Regions from separate parts of the Streptomyces nigra genome, predicted to be linked through region 1. Evidence: riboswitches for the same ligand, from Rfam matches in the RefSeq annotation. Region 1 holds a riboswitch; the other holds the start of a gene.
The links. A riboswitch is a leader RNA that binds a small molecule or an ion and turns the genes downstream of it on or off. The one in region 1 is predicted to bind cyclic di-AMP.
Positions count from the first base shown of each region.

Region 1 (7,002 bases):
GGACCCGGAGGCGTACGGGGTCCTGGTGCGCTATCTGCGGGCGATGCGGCCGTACATCGAGACCATGTGGACCACGGGCGAGGACCTGGGGCTCAGCCAGGACGTGGTGGACCGGGCCGCCCGCGAGGTCGGGCTCGTCTCGTCCGTGCAGGCGGTCTATCCGCTCCTGGACGACGAGGCCGTGGCCCGCCGCCGGCTGGCGGAGGCGTTCGCGGTGGACGTCGACGGTATCGGGCTCGACGAGCTGGTGGGCGGCTGCGGCGTGGCCGAGTCGGTGCTCGCCGCGCTGGACCGGGCCGGGGCGCCGCGCTGGCGGACCCGTGTCGCGCTGCAGGGCCTGGGCACGATGGGCGGGGCCACGGCGCGGTTCCTCGCGCGCGCGGGGCTCACCGTGGTGGCCGTCGCCGACATCAAGGGGACCGTCGCCAACCCCGCGGGTCTCGACGTCGAGGCGCTGCTGGCGGCGCGGGACGCCTACGGGACGGTGGACCGCGCGGCGCTGCGCCCCGGGGACCGCGAGCTGCCGGGGGACGCCTGGCTGGCGACGGAGGCGGAGGTGCTGGTGCCGGCGGCCGTGTCGTACGCGGTGGACGCCGCCAACCAGGGGCGGATCACCGCCCGCTGGATCGCGGAGGCAGCGAACATGCCCGTCCGTCCGGAGGCGGAGGCGCTGCTGGCCGCGCGCGGCGTCACCGTGCTGCCGGACGTCGTCGTCAACTCCGCCACGAACGCCTGGTGGTGGTGGACGCTGTTCGGGGACATCGGCCCGGACGCGGACGAGGCGTTCGCGTACACGCGGCGCGCCATGCGGGCGCTGACCGACCTGACGCTGGCCCGCGCGGAGGCCGACGGGACGACACCGCGGGCCGCCGCGCACGCCCTGGCCGCCGACCGGCTCCCGGTGATCGCCGAACGGTTCGGCCGGCACCGCTGATCTCCGGGCAACCGGGGCCCACGGGCCGGGTCGGCGCGGGCCGTTAGGGTGACGGCGTGGCGAGGGCGAGAGTGCGGTTGAGTGTGGCGGAGCGGCGGGCGGACCTGCTGCGGGCCGCCGTGGAGCAGATAGAGGCGCGGGGCGTGGCGGCGGTCAGGATCGCCGACGTGGCCTCGGCGCTCGGGGTGAGCAACGCCCTGGTGCTCTATCACTTCGACACCAAGGAGAAGCTGGTCGCCGCCGCGTTCGCCCACGCGGCCGAGGGCGACCTGGCGCGGCTGCGCGGCATCCTGGGCCGCCGTACGACGGCGGTACGGCGGCTTCGGGCGGCCGTGCGGTGGTACGCGCCGACCGGTCAGGCCAAGGGCTGGCGGCTGTGGATCGAGGGGTGGGCGGCCGCGTTGCGCGAACCCGCCCTGCGGGAGGTCACCCGTGAGCTCGACCGGCAGTGGAAGAGCGCCCTCGCCGGGGTCCTCGCCGAGGGCGCGGAGGCGGGCGAGTTCGCGTGCCCGGACCCGGCGGCCGCCGCGCTGCGCCTGACCGCCCTCCTGGACGGGCTCGCCGTCCAGCTGACGTCGTATCCCGGGTCGCTGTCCCGCGCGCGGGCGCAGGAGTGGGTGGACGAGGCGCTGGCCCGGGAACTGGGCCTGGACCGGGCCGCGTTGACGGCCTCGCCGCGCTGAGCGGCCGCCGCCCGGGACCGGCGGGGCCCCCGGGCGGCGCCGCGCCCCCCCGTCCGTCCCCCCGGGTCAGGCCACCGACTCGATCCGCATCTTGATGTCGTACGGCGAGAGCGTGCCCTTGGCCGTCACATGGTCCCCCGAGGACTGGCCGCGCAGCCGCCGTCCGATCCACGGCACCAGGTACTCGCGCGCCCACTGGACGTCGTCGCGGCGGATCTCCAGCGTCCCCCGGGGTGGCAGCGGCGGCCAGGGCTGGTCCGGGTCGGCCGGGATCTCGAGGCCCAGGACCTGGCCCGCGCGCAGCGCCACGCGCGTGTGCCCCTCGGGAGAGAGGTGGAGCCGGTCGCTGTCCCAGGCCCGGCGGTCCTGGACGGTCCGCAGGGACCACAGGTCGAGCACCGGGCAGCCGTAGCGGTCGGCGATGGCGCGGACGTGCCCGTTGTAGGTGGCGATCTTGCCGCGCAGGTGCTTCAGCACGGGTACGCCACGGGTGTCGAAGCCCGTCGTCACCATCACGGTGCCGGCGGCCGAGGTGAGCCGGACGACGGCCCGCTCGAACCGTTCGGCGACCTCGTCGGGGTCGGTGCCGGGCCGCAGGATGTCGTTGCCGCCCGCGCAGAACGACACCAGGTCCGGGGCGAGTTCGACGGCCTTGGGGACCTGTTCCGCCACGATCTGGTCCAGCAGTCGCCCGCGCACGGCGAGGTTCGCGTACCCGAAGTCGCCCTCGGGACGCCGGTCGGCCAGAAGGACCGCGAACCGGTCGGCCCAGCCGACGAACGACCCGTCGGGGCCGGGGTCGCCGACGCCCTCGGTGAAGCTGTCCCCCACCGCGACGTACGACCCGATCACTGCTCTGCTGTCACTCTTCGAATCGTCTGTCACGTCGGGACATGATTCACCTTCCGATGTGACCTACGCGACCGTAGGAAGGGGTTGACGAGCGGTGAGATAAGCCACTGCCAAAGCCTTCACCAAGTCCGGAATACGGCTCCGCACAGGGGCGTTGACCGCCGAAACGCCCGCGCGTGCACCCGCGGGCCCACGACGACAGGCCGAAGGCCGGACCCGGGGGTGGGGTCCGGCCTTCGGCGTGCGTGTCAGGCAGGTGGTGCGCATGCGTGTCAGGGAGGTGGTGCGCGCCGTGTGCGGGGGTCAGCCGATGGCGACGCCCTTGGAGCGGAGGTAGGCCACCGGGTCCACATCCGAGCCGTAGCCCGGCGCGGTGCGGATCTCGAAGTGCAGGTGCGGACCGGTCACGTTGCCGGTCGCGCCGGAGAGGCCGATCTGCTGGCCCGCGGTCACCGTCTGGCCGCTGGAGACGGACAGCGAGGACAGGTGGGCGTACTGGGCGTAGTAGCCGTCGGCGAGCCGGATGACGACCTGGTTGCCGTACGCGCCGCCCCAGCCGGCGGAGACGACGGTGCCGGCACCGACCGCCTTCAGGGGGGTGCCGGTGGGGGCGGAGAAGTCCACACCGGTGTGGTAGCCGCTGGACCACATGCTGCCCGCGACCTTGTACGAGGTGCCGACGGCGGAGGCGGAGACCGGGGCGCTGAAGCCGTTGACGGTGCTCGCCTCGTCGGCGCTCTGGGCGGCCGGGGCGGCCTTCTGCGGCGCGGCGGGCTTGGCGGCGGGCTTCGCCGAGGACTTCGACGCGGACGGGGCCGGGGCGGACGCCTTCGGGGCGGCGCCCTCGGCCTTGGTGCCGATCGACAGCTTCAGACCCGGGTGGATGAGCGACGGGTCGGCGCCGACGGCCTCACGGTTGTCGGCGTAGAGCTTCTTCCAGCCGCCGCGGACGTCCTGCTGGTCGGCGATCTTCGCGAGGTAGTCACCGCGCTTCACCTCGTAGGTGCGCGTCTTCTGGGCGGAGGCCTTCTGCGCCGGGGCCTTCTTGGCGGCGACCTGGACGGACTGGACCGCCTTCTCCGGAACGGACTGGCCGGTCGCGGCGTTTGCGCCGGTGGCCCCGATCAGCGGCAGCGCGAGAGCGGCGCCACCGGTTCCGGCGACGGCGATCGTCCGGGTGAGGCGCAGGGACTTGGGACGGCGGTGCTTACCCTTCGCGGGCATGACGAATTCCTCTCCGGCGCCTGCGAGGTGAGCTGTCGGGTGCGGGCTGGAGATGCCCGGTCGCGTCGGGACGCGACTTGACCCCAAGCCTGTTCCGGAGACCGGAACAGGCGATGTACCTGTGGGTCCCCCGCTCCTGCCGTGTACGGGTGAGTGTGCGCGGATTCCGGTCGGCGGCAGGATTAGGCGTCCGTCCGGATTGGTGGCGAACGTAAGCGAGAGAGACGCAAGGGAACAAGTGAGGGGTTCCGCCCGAATGCGTTCACCTTGATCCCTTACGGCATTCAACGGTCACCCTGCGTGCATTTCGAAGGGACCTCTTTGCTCGAAGTCCCGGGAAAAGCACGATGATTACGTGGACATGACGGGCGACGCACCGTCACGGATATGACGCTCCTCACGTGACGCCGCTCCAGCTTTCCTTATTACGGAGCGAGTTGGAATGAAGGCATTAATTCGGACAGAAACCCCAGATGTGACTCCGATGGATATCCGACCCATTGAACCTTCCCGTCGATTCCGATCCGAATACGACATGAGGTGCCCGCAAAACCGGACGAAGTGCACGTTGACAAAGATGACATCAGCCGACTTTCGCCCGTTTCGACCCATTGCCACCGAGTCATCCCCTGTGGACAACTGAATGGCGCACGCAGCCATGTCGTATCGTCGGAGTCGCACCTCGCCGGCCTCATCGCCGAGCCGCGCCGGCGGGGCCGACCGGGAGGAGCCCCCGTGACGCAGCAGATCCCGTCGACCGAGCCCGAACTGGCCGGTGTGCGCAACTTCCGCGATGTGGGCGGCCTGCCCACCGTCGACGGACGACGGGTGCGGCACGGCGTGCTGTTCCGCAGCGGCCACCTCGCCCACGCCACCCCCGAGGACGCCGCCTTCCTCGACTCGCTGGGCCTGCACACGATCTTCGACTTCCGCAACGCGGCGGACCAGAAGCTGGAGGGCCCCGACGTCGAGCTGCCGGGCGTCCGCAATGTGAACCTGCCGCTGTCCGACCCGGCGGACGGCGCGGAGTTCTGGAAGATGGTCCGGGACGGCGACCTCGACCAGCTGCGGGAGATCCTGGCCGACGGCAAGGGCGCCGACCGGATGATCGCCTCCTACCGCTCGATGGTCACGGACCGGACCGCCGAGCACTCCCGGATCCTGCAGTCTCTGGTGGAGGACAGCGTCCCGGCCCTGATGCACTGCGCGGCCGGCAAGGACCGCGCCGGCCTGTCGATCGCGGTGACGCTGCTCGCCGTCGGCGTCGAGCGCGAGGCGATCGTCACCGACTACCTGAAGTCCAACGAGAAGCACCGCCGCTACAAGGTACGGCGCAGCGGCAGCAACCCCTCGGCCTACTCGCCCGAGGTCATGGAGCTGCTGAGCCCGCTGTTCGACGCGCGGGCGGAGTACCTGACGGCGGCCTTCGACACGATCGACGCGACCTGGGGCGACGTCGACACCTACCTGGGGCAGGGCCTGCGGCTCACGCCGGAGGCCCGGGAGCGCCTGCGGGAGCGCCTGATCGACTGAGGGACGCGGGGTACGGCCCGAGGGGCACGGGGTACGTCTACTGCCCGCCGCCCGCCTCGAAGAGGAAGTAGACGAAGGCGGCGAAGACGTGCCCCACCGCGATGTAGATGATGAGCCGCACCCACAGGGCGCGCGGGAACTTCTCCTCCATGTCGCTCATGGCGTCACTCCAGGGGTCGGGCCCAGGCACAGGGTGGCCGTGGGGCTCTGCAACAGGGTGTGGACGAACAGCAGCTCGACCCCGCCGTCGTCCTCGGCGGCGATGCGGTGCGGGGTGAGCGAGTCGAAGTGCGCGCTGTCCCCGGGGGCGAGCCGGTGGGTGGTGTCGCCGAGGCGCAGCCGCAGCCGCCCCTTGAGGACGTGGAGCCACTCCTCGCCGGGATGCACCCGCACGATGTCGCCCTGCGACCCGTACGGCACATGGACCCGCAGGGCCTGCATGGCGCGGCCGGAGACCCCGGCCTGCCAGTAGGTCCAGCCGCCGGCGGCGGTGGGTTCCATGTCCGCGGCGCGCACGACGGCGTCGCGGTCGGGGACCCTCTCGCCGAGCAGCTCGCCGACCGTCGTACCGTAGACACGGGCGAGCGCCAGCAGCATCGGCAGCGACGGCTGCCGCTGACCGGTCTCCAGCCGGGAGAGATGGGCGGGCGACAGCCCGGCGGCGCGGGCCGCGCTCTCCAGGGTGAGGGCCGCTTGGCGGCGCAGGGCCCGCAGCTGTGGCGCGACGGCCGGCAGGGCGGCCTCGGCCGGTCCGGCCGCCCCGTGAGGGGGCGGGTTCTCGGAGGAGCTCATGCTCCCATTCAGCCGCAGCCTTACCTCAGGGGCAAATTTGTTGCCCCAGAGGCAAAGCGCCGGAGTGGACCCTCATCGGTTGGCGACCGCCTGCTTGATCAGCGTCTTGCCGAAGTCCCACATCAGGCCTCCGCCGCTGTGCGCGTCGTCCATGACGTCCGTGAAGGCGTCGACGAACCGGTCCACCTCCCGTTCCCCGATGATCAGCGGCGGGATCAGCTTGATGACCTCCAGATGGTCGCCGGAGACCTGGGTGAGGATCCTGTGCCGCCGCAGCAGCGGCACGACCACCATCTGGGCGAACAGTCCCTTGCGGGCGGCCTGGAGCATCGTCCAGCGGCTGCGCAGCTTCAGCGAGTCGGGGCGGCCGAACTCGATGCCGATCATCAGGCCGCGCCCGCGTACGTCGGCGAGCAGTTCGTACTTGTCGGTGAGGGCGGCCAGCCGTGACTTCAGCAGCTCGCCGGTGGCCCGTACACTCGCGACGATCTGCTCGTCCTCCATGACGGACAGCACGGCGAGCCCGGCCGCCATGGCCTGCGCGTTGGAGCCGAAGCTCGCCGAATGGACGAGCACCCGGTCCATGGACGAGTAGACCTTCTTGAAGATCCAGTCCTTGCCGAGGGTGGCGCCGACCGGGACATAGCCGCCGGACAGGGCCTTGGCCACGCAGACCAGGTCCGGCTCGACGCCCTCCTCGTGCTGGTAGGCGTAGAAGTCGCCGGTGCGGCCGAGGCCGGTCTGCACCTCGTCGGCGATGAGCAGTGCCTTGTGCCGGTGCAGCAGCTCCTGGGCGGCGCGCAGATAGCCGGGCGGGGCCTCGTGCACGCCCTTGCCCTGGATCGGTTCGACGATCAGCGCGGCGACGTCGCCCTTCCTCAGTTCGCGTGCCAGGGCGTCGAGGTCGCCGAGCGGGACGGCCGTGTCGGGCAGCAGCGGCGCGAAGCCGTCCCGGAAGCCGGACTCGCCGTTGACGGACAGGGA
Region 1 covers NZ_CP029043.1:6,463,759-6,470,760, reverse strand. The annotation lists gene DC008_RS29725 (Glu/Leu/Phe/Val dehydrogenase dimerization domain-containing protein) at 1-934, shown strand, start outside; gene DC008_RS29720 (TetR/AcrR family transcriptional regulator) at 1,006-1,617, shown strand; gene DC008_RS29715 (SGNH/GDSL hydrolase family protein) at 1,684-2,469, opposite strand; gene DC008_RS29710 (LysM peptidoglycan-binding domain-containing M23 family metallopeptidase) at 2,773-3,693, opposite strand; cyclic di-AMP (ydaO/yuaA leader) riboswitch at 3,698-3,859, opposite strand; gene DC008_RS29705 (tyrosine-protein phosphatase) at 4,429-5,226, shown strand; gene DC008_RS29700 (DUF6126 family protein) at 5,264-5,386, opposite strand; gene DC008_RS29695 (helix-turn-helix domain-containing protein) at 5,383-6,018, opposite strand; gene DC008_RS29690 (aspartate aminotransferase family protein) at 6,091-7,002, opposite strand, start outside.

Region 2 (7,002 bases), 5.6 Mb from region 1:
AGGCCGAGGTCCGCAAGGAGGCGGCCCGGCTGCGGCAGCGCGACGCCGAGCGGGCGTCGAAGGACGCCTGACCCGCACGCACGCGAAGCGCGCCCGGTGACCGCAGGAGGGCGGTCACCGGGGCGCGTCTGCGTCAGCCGGACGTCAGCTGTCGTAGTCCACGGTCAGCGACTCGGAGACCGGGTACGACTGGCAGGTCAGCACATACCCCGCGTCGACCTCGGCGGTCTCCAGCGCGAAGTTGCGCCGCATGTCCGCCTTGCCGTCGGTGACCAGGGCCCGGCAGGTGCCGCAGACCCCGCCCTTGCAGGCGAACGGCAGGTCGGGGCGGGTCTGCTGGGCGCCGTCCAGCAGGGTCCGGTCGCGCGGCAGGGCCGCCGTGGTGGAGCGCCCGTCGAGGGTGATCGTGACCTGGCTGACGGGGCCTTCCGGCCCGCTCTCCACGTGCCGCGCCTCGCGCACCGGCTCGTCGTCGGCGTAGAAGAGCTCCTGGTGCACACGCTCGTCCGGGACGCCGAGGCCGGCCAGCACCCGCTGCGCGTCCCGCACCATGCCGTGCGGCCCGCACAGCCACCAGTGGTCGGCCGTGTGCACGTCGACCAGTGCCTCGACGAGCGTGGCGAGGCGTTCGGCGTCGATGCGCCCGGACAGCACCTCGGCCTCGCGCGGCTCGCGGGAGAGCACATGGGCGAGCTGGAACCGCGCCGGGTACAGGTCCTTCAGATCGGCCAGCTCGTCGGCGAACATCACCGTGTCCGTGCGGCGGTTGCCGTAGAGGAGGGTGACCGTCGAACGGGGGTCGGCGGCCAGGACGGACTCCGCGATGGACACCATCGGGGTGATGCCGGAACCCGCCGCGATCAGCACATGGTGGCCGGGGGTGCCGAGGTCGGGGGTGAAGGCGCCGGTGGGGGCCATCACCTCGACGACGTCGCCGGGTTGTACGTCGTGGACCAGCCAGGACGAGAACAGCCCGCCGGGCACGACCCGTACGCCGATGCGCGGACGCGCGCCGACGGGCGAGCAGATCGAGTACGACCGCCGCTCGTCGCGCCCGTCGATCTCGCGGCGCAGCGTCAGCGACTGACCGGGCGCGAACGCGAACTCCTCGGCCAGCCCGTCCGGGATGTCGAAGCTGACGGCGACCGCGTCGGAGCACAGCGGCTGCACGGCGGCGACCTGCAGCTTGTGGAAGGCCGGACGGCGGCGGGCGCGCGGGCCGGGCGCGGCGGCCGTCTGTGCTTCCCTGAGGCCTTCCATCAGATCTCCTTGACGTACTCGAACGGCTCTTTGCAGGCCCGGCAGCGCCACAGTGCCTTGCAGGACGTGGCGGCGAACCGGGAGGTCTCCTCGGTGTCCGCCGAGCCGCAGCGCGGGCAGGCCACGGCGTGCCGGGTCGGTGACAGCACGAGCGCGACGGGGCCGCCGCGCGGCGCGGGGCCGGGCGGGGCGATGCCGTGCTCGGCGAGCTTGGCGCGGCCGGCCGGGGTGATCCAGTCGCTGGTCCACGGCGGGTCGAGGACGGTGCGGATCTCCACGCGCGGGTATCCGGCGGCGCGCAGACGTGCCGCGACGTCCGCCCGCATCTCGGCCATCGCCGGGCAGCCGGAGTAGGTCGGGGTGAGGCTCGCGACGACCGTGCCGTCCTCGGTGATCTCGACGTCCCGCAGGACGCCCAGGTCGGCGAGGGTGAGCATGGGCAGCTCGGGGTCCGGCACCTGGGCGGCGATGTGCCGGGCGCGCCGGGCGTCGAGGAGCGTCGTCACCATGTCGCCTCCGGGTGCGCGCGGGCGACGCCCTGCAACTCGGCGAGGAGCGGGGCGAGGTGCTCGGTGTGCTCGCCCTCGCGTCCGCAGCCGGGCAGCGGGCGGTACACGGGCATCGGCAGTCCGGCCGCGTCGGTGACCTGCTTGAGGTCGGCGACGACCTCCAGCCGTACGTCGAACGCGGTGAACAGCTCGCCCAGGTAGGGCGCGACCTGCTCCTGGGCACGGCGCATACGGCGGTGGGACTCCTCGGTGCCGTCGCCCAGGCGCACCGCCCACTCGGCGGCGTACTGCCGGTGGTAGCGCAGTTCCTTGGCGCCCTTGGTGGCGATCGCCGAGAGCACGGGGTCCGGGTGGGACGCCAGCCGCTCGAAGTGCGCGAGCCGCCAGCTGGACAGCACCAGCAGCCGGACGATCGTGAACGCGAAGTCGCCGTTGGGCAGTTCGGCCAGGCGGACGTTGCGGAAGTCGGCCGCGTCACGGAAGTAGGCGTACGCGTCCTCGTCGCGACCGGTGCCGTCGGTCTGGCCGGCGCGGGAGTAGAGCAGCCGGGCCTGGCCGAGCAGGTCGAGGCCGATGTTGGCGAGCGCGACCTCCTCCTCCAGCTCGGGGGCGCGGGTGACCCACTCCCCCAGGCGCTGCGCCGAGACGAGCGCGTCGTCGCCGAGGGCGACGCACAGGGCGGCCAGGGCGGCGGCGTCGACGTCGTGCGGCACGGTGGTGTCGACGCCGTGCAGCGGGTCCTCGAAGCCGGTGCCGTAGGCCCAGCGGGTGTCGTCCTCGTGTCCCTCGGCGAGGGTCAGATAGACGTGGTCGTCACTCATGCCCTCTCCTTCAGATGTGGGGGACGTCGTCGGGGATGTCGTAGAAGGTCGGGTGGCGGTAGACCTTGTCGGCGCTGGGCTCGAAGAACGGGTCCTTCTCGTCGCGCGTGGAGGCGGCGATGTGCTCGGAGCGCACGACCCAGATGCTGACGCCCTCGTTGCGCCGCGTGTACAGATCGCGGGCGTGGGTCAGCGCCATCCGGTCGTCGGCGGCGTGCAGCGAGCCGACGTGGACGTGGTTCAGTCCGCGCTTGCCCCGGACGAACACCTCGTACAGCGGCCAGTCCTGCTTTCCGGTGCTCATGCCACCGCTCCCTTCTCCGCGCGGGCGGCCTGCTTGGCCGCGTGGGCGGTGGCCGCCTCCCGCACCCAGGCGCCCTCTTCGTGGGCGCTCCTGCGTTGTTCCATCCGCTGTGCGTTGCACGGGCCGTCACCCTTGATGACCCGCATCAGCTCGTCCCAGTCGGGCGTGCCGAAGTCGTGGTGGCCGCGCTCGGCGTTCCAGCGCAGCTCCGGGTCGGGCAGGGTGACGCCGAGCTTCTCGGCCTGCGGGACCGTCATGTCGACGAAGCGCCGGCGCAGCTCGTCGTTGCTGTGCCGCTTGATCTTCCAGGCCATCGAGCGGGCCGAGTTGGGCGAGGAGTCGTCGGGCGGGCCGAACATCATCAGGGAGGGCCACCACCAGCGGTTCACCGCGTCCTGGACCATCTCACGCTGGGCGTCGGTGCCGCGCATCATCGTCATCAGCAGCTCGTAGCCCTGCCGCTGGTGGAACGACTCCTCCTTGCAGATCCGCACCATCGCGCGCGCGTACGGCCCGTAGGAGCTGCGGCACAGCGGTACCTGATTGCAGATCGCGGCGCCGTCCACGAACCAGCCGATCACGCCGACGTCGGCGAAGCTCATCGTGGGGTAGTTGAAGATCGAGGAGTACTTCTGGCGACCCTCGATCAGCCGCTCGGTCAGGTCGGCGCGGTCGGCGCCCAGGGTCTCGGCCGCCGAGTACAGGTACAGACCGTGTCCGGCCTCGTCCTGCACCTTGGCGAAGAGGATCGCCTTGCGGCGCAGCGAGGGCGCCTTGGTGATCCACTCCCCCTCCGGCTGCATGCCGATGATCTCCGAGTGGGCGTGCTGCGCGATCTGCCGGATCAGCGTGTTGCGGTAGCCGTCCGGCATCCAGTCCCGCGGCTCGATGCGCTGGTCGCGCGCGATCGTCGCGTCGAAGTGCTCCTCAAGCGGCCCTTGTGGGGGCGCCTCGGCGGAGTGTGAGGTCGTCATCGCTCCCGCTTCCCAACCGACCATTCGTTCGGTACCAGTGTGACGTGTTTCGGAGGGCTGGGCAAGACCTCGTCCGGGCGGCGGAGGGGATCGCGAGCGCCGCCACCCTCCGTATTCACGCAGGTACATGGCGCGGCGACGGCGGCCGGCCGCCGTCACAAGCGTCGAAGGTCACAAAAACGTATCGGACATTTCACACGTCAATCTTCACTGCAGGCACACAAGTTGGCTAAGTTACCGCCCAGGACGCGCGTTGAACTCCGGCGATCCCCGCCGGGACGTGCGACCTCCGCCGAGTCGGCGCGCCCTTCGGGGCCGCGGAGCCGAGGACCCAACCGAATCATGGGGTGAATCGACCCGAGGCCGTGACGGGCCGGGTCGTAGGGCACACCTTCCGACGCGAAACGCCCGAACCCGTCAGCTAACTCGGTAGGCGGAGTACGGAAGGAGCACGTCGCCCATGGCGCCGGAACGCACCGGCATGCGCAACTCCGCGCTCGCCTCGGCAGCAGCCCTCACCTCGGTGGCCCTGTTCGGCCAGTCGACCGGCGCCGCCCAGGCGGACGAGGGGCCGAGCCGCGAGGAGGTCAGCCGGCGGGTCAGTTCGCTCTACGACCGGGCCGAGACCGACACGGGGACCTTCAACGCCACCCGCGCCTCGTCCACAGGACCGCGCAAGCGCGCGGGCGGTCCGGCGGCCTCCGGACGCGACGGTGACCGCGGCCGTGGCGCCGCCCCGCTCGACGACGTGGCCCGGCAGTGGTTCGACGTCGCCCGGTCCAAGCTCGGTCCGACGATGCCGGCCACCCTGCCGAAGGACCGGATGCCGGAACGGCCCGCCGCCCCGGCGCGGGGTGCGCGCCCGTCGGGCGGGGGTGAAGGGGCGCGCGAGATATCGGGGCGTACGGCTCTGGAGCTGCCTGCTGGATCGGGTGCCCCTGTCGCCGAGTTGACGTCCGGTGCCTCGCGTTCGGCGGCTGTCGGTGAGCTGACGGCGGGGCCTGTGGCGGCTCTGCCCGCGGGGGGTGAGGCGGGGGGCGCGCTCGCACTGCCTGCGGCGCCCGTCGCACCTGCCGTGCAGAGTGAGGTCGATCAGCGGGCCTCCCTGCGTACGACCAAGGAGCGCAGCCAGCGGAAGTTGTCGCAGGCGCGTGAGTTGCTGTCGGCGTACACCGGGCGGTCCTTGGCGGCGATCGAGGCGCCGGCGGCCGCCGTCCCTGCTGCTGCCGCTGCGCCTGCTTCTGCGCAGAACCAGTGGGACGCCCTGGAGGCGCAGAGCCCCGCCGATCTGACGACGGTTCCACCGGGGTCGACGGCTTGGGCGGGGCAGCCCTCGGAGACTTCGGCCGCCTCGGCTGCCTATCTCACGGCAACTCCTGTCGCCGGGTCGGAGTTGGGTGCCTCTCAGGGGTACGGCGTGCCTGACGCGGGCTTCTCCGCGACTGCGGCCGGTCAGACGGGGAGCTTCCCGGCTGTCGACCAGACCGGCGGCTTCCCGGCGGTCGACCAGACCGGGAGCTTCCCTGTGGTCGACCGGACCGCTGGGTTCCCGATGGTGGACCAGACCGGCGGCTTCCCGGCGGTCGACCGGACCGGGAGCTTCCCTGTGGTCGACCAGACCGCTGGGTTCCCGATGGTGGACCAGACCGGCGGCTTCCCGGCGGTCGACCGGACCGGGAGCTTCCCTGTGGTCGACCGGACCGCTGGGTTCCCGATGGTGGACCAGTCCGGGAGCTTCCCGATGGTCTCGCAGACCGGGAGTTTCCCGGCTGTCGGTCAGACCGGTAGCTTCCCCGCCGTGGACCAGAGCGGCAGCTATCCGGCGGTCGCGCAGACGGGTGGCTTCCCGGCCGTGGACCAGACCGGCAGCTATCCGGCGGTCGCTCCGACCCCTGCGGCCCCGCAGGACAGCCGGGCCCTGCGGGCCCTGGAGTTCGCCCGGGTTCAGATCGGCAAGCCCTGTGTCTGGGGCACGACGGGACCGAACACCTACGACGGCCCCGGCCTCACCCAGGCCGCCTGGAAGGCCGCCGGTATCGCGCTCCCCCGCACCGCCCAGGAGCAGGCCACCGCCGGTCAGGGCGTGGCGCTCACGGACCTGGAGCCCGGCGACCTGGTCCTGTACCACGCCGGTCACGTCGGCATCTGTTCCGGCAACGGCATGATGATCCACGCCCCCGGCCCCGGCACGGTCATCCGCGAGGAGTCCATCCACTACGCCGGCGAGGACGCGATCCACAGCGCGATCCGGCCCGCGTGAGACGACCGCACCCCCGACGCCGTGGTGTGTCGGGGGTGCGGTCGTGGGTGGTCGTAAGGGCTCAGGGGCGCCCGATGCCGGCTTCCTTGCCGCGCCGGTCCGGGCGGCGCTGCAGCGCCAGCCAGTGGGCGACCGCGGCCGCGATCGGCTGCCCGGTCTCCAGCTCGACGAAGCCGAACTGACCCCCCTGGTTGCACTCCAGGAACCACCAGATGCCGTCCTCGTCCTCCGCGAAGTCGAAGGCGGCGTACGCCAGTCCGGCCAGGGTGACGTACTCCTGCACCGACTTGCCGATCCGGTCGGGCACCGGGACCGGTTCCCACGGATGCCCGGTGTCGCCGTACCGGCCGTCGATCTGGTCGGGTTCGGCGGTCTTGCGTGCGGCGAACAGTCCGGTGCCGACGCAGGTCAGCCGGATGTCCGCCCGCTTGGGGACGTACCGCTGGAGCAGGGCCGGCCCGGCCGCGACGGCGGAGAAGTCCGCGTCGGGGCCGATCAGCGTGGTGGGCAGGGCCAGCGGCGGCTCGCCGGGCGGCGGTCCGGAGGCGGACTTCACGACGACCTCTTTGTGCTGCTCGACGAAAGCGCGCGCCAGCCGCGGTGCCGTGGTGAACACCGTGGGCGGTACGGCGAATCCGCTGAGGTGGGCGAGTCTGAGCTGCCAGGGCTTGAGCCGTGCCTGGTCGGCGTTGCGGGGATGGTTCATCCACCGTGCGGCGGCGGAGTGCAGCATGCCGTACAGCGCCTGCCGGGTCTCGGCGGTCAGCCAGGGCGAGGGGTCGGGCGCGTGGGCGGCCGGTTCACCGGGCCGGCGCACCCAGATGGAGCGCAGCCCTCCCATCGACAGCACATGGCCGTTGACCGACAGATGCCC
Region 2 covers NZ_CP029043.1:820,111-827,112, forward strand. The annotation lists gene DC008_RS03765 (DUF5997 family protein) at 1-71, shown strand, start outside; gene paaE (1,2-phenylacetyl-CoA epoxidase subunit PaaE) at 145-1,260, opposite strand; gene paaD (1,2-phenylacetyl-CoA epoxidase subunit PaaD) at 1,260-1,769, opposite strand; gene paaC (1,2-phenylacetyl-CoA epoxidase subunit PaaC) at 1,763-2,590, opposite strand; gene paaB (1,2-phenylacetyl-CoA epoxidase subunit PaaB) at 2,601-2,894, opposite strand; gene paaA (1,2-phenylacetyl-CoA epoxidase subunit PaaA) at 2,891-3,868, opposite strand; cyclic di-AMP (ydaO/yuaA leader) riboswitch at 4,149-4,320, shown strand; gene DC008_RS35865 (C40 family peptidase) at 4,329-6,128, shown strand; gene tgmB (ATP-grasp ribosomal peptide maturase) at 6,190-7,002, opposite strand, start outside.
Region 2: it holds a riboswitch for cyclic di-AMP, as region 1 does, so the genes downstream of both, DC008_RS35865 (C40 family peptidase) here and DC008_RS29710 (LysM peptidoglycan-binding domain-containing M23 family metallopeptidase) in region 1, are expected to answer to the same signal.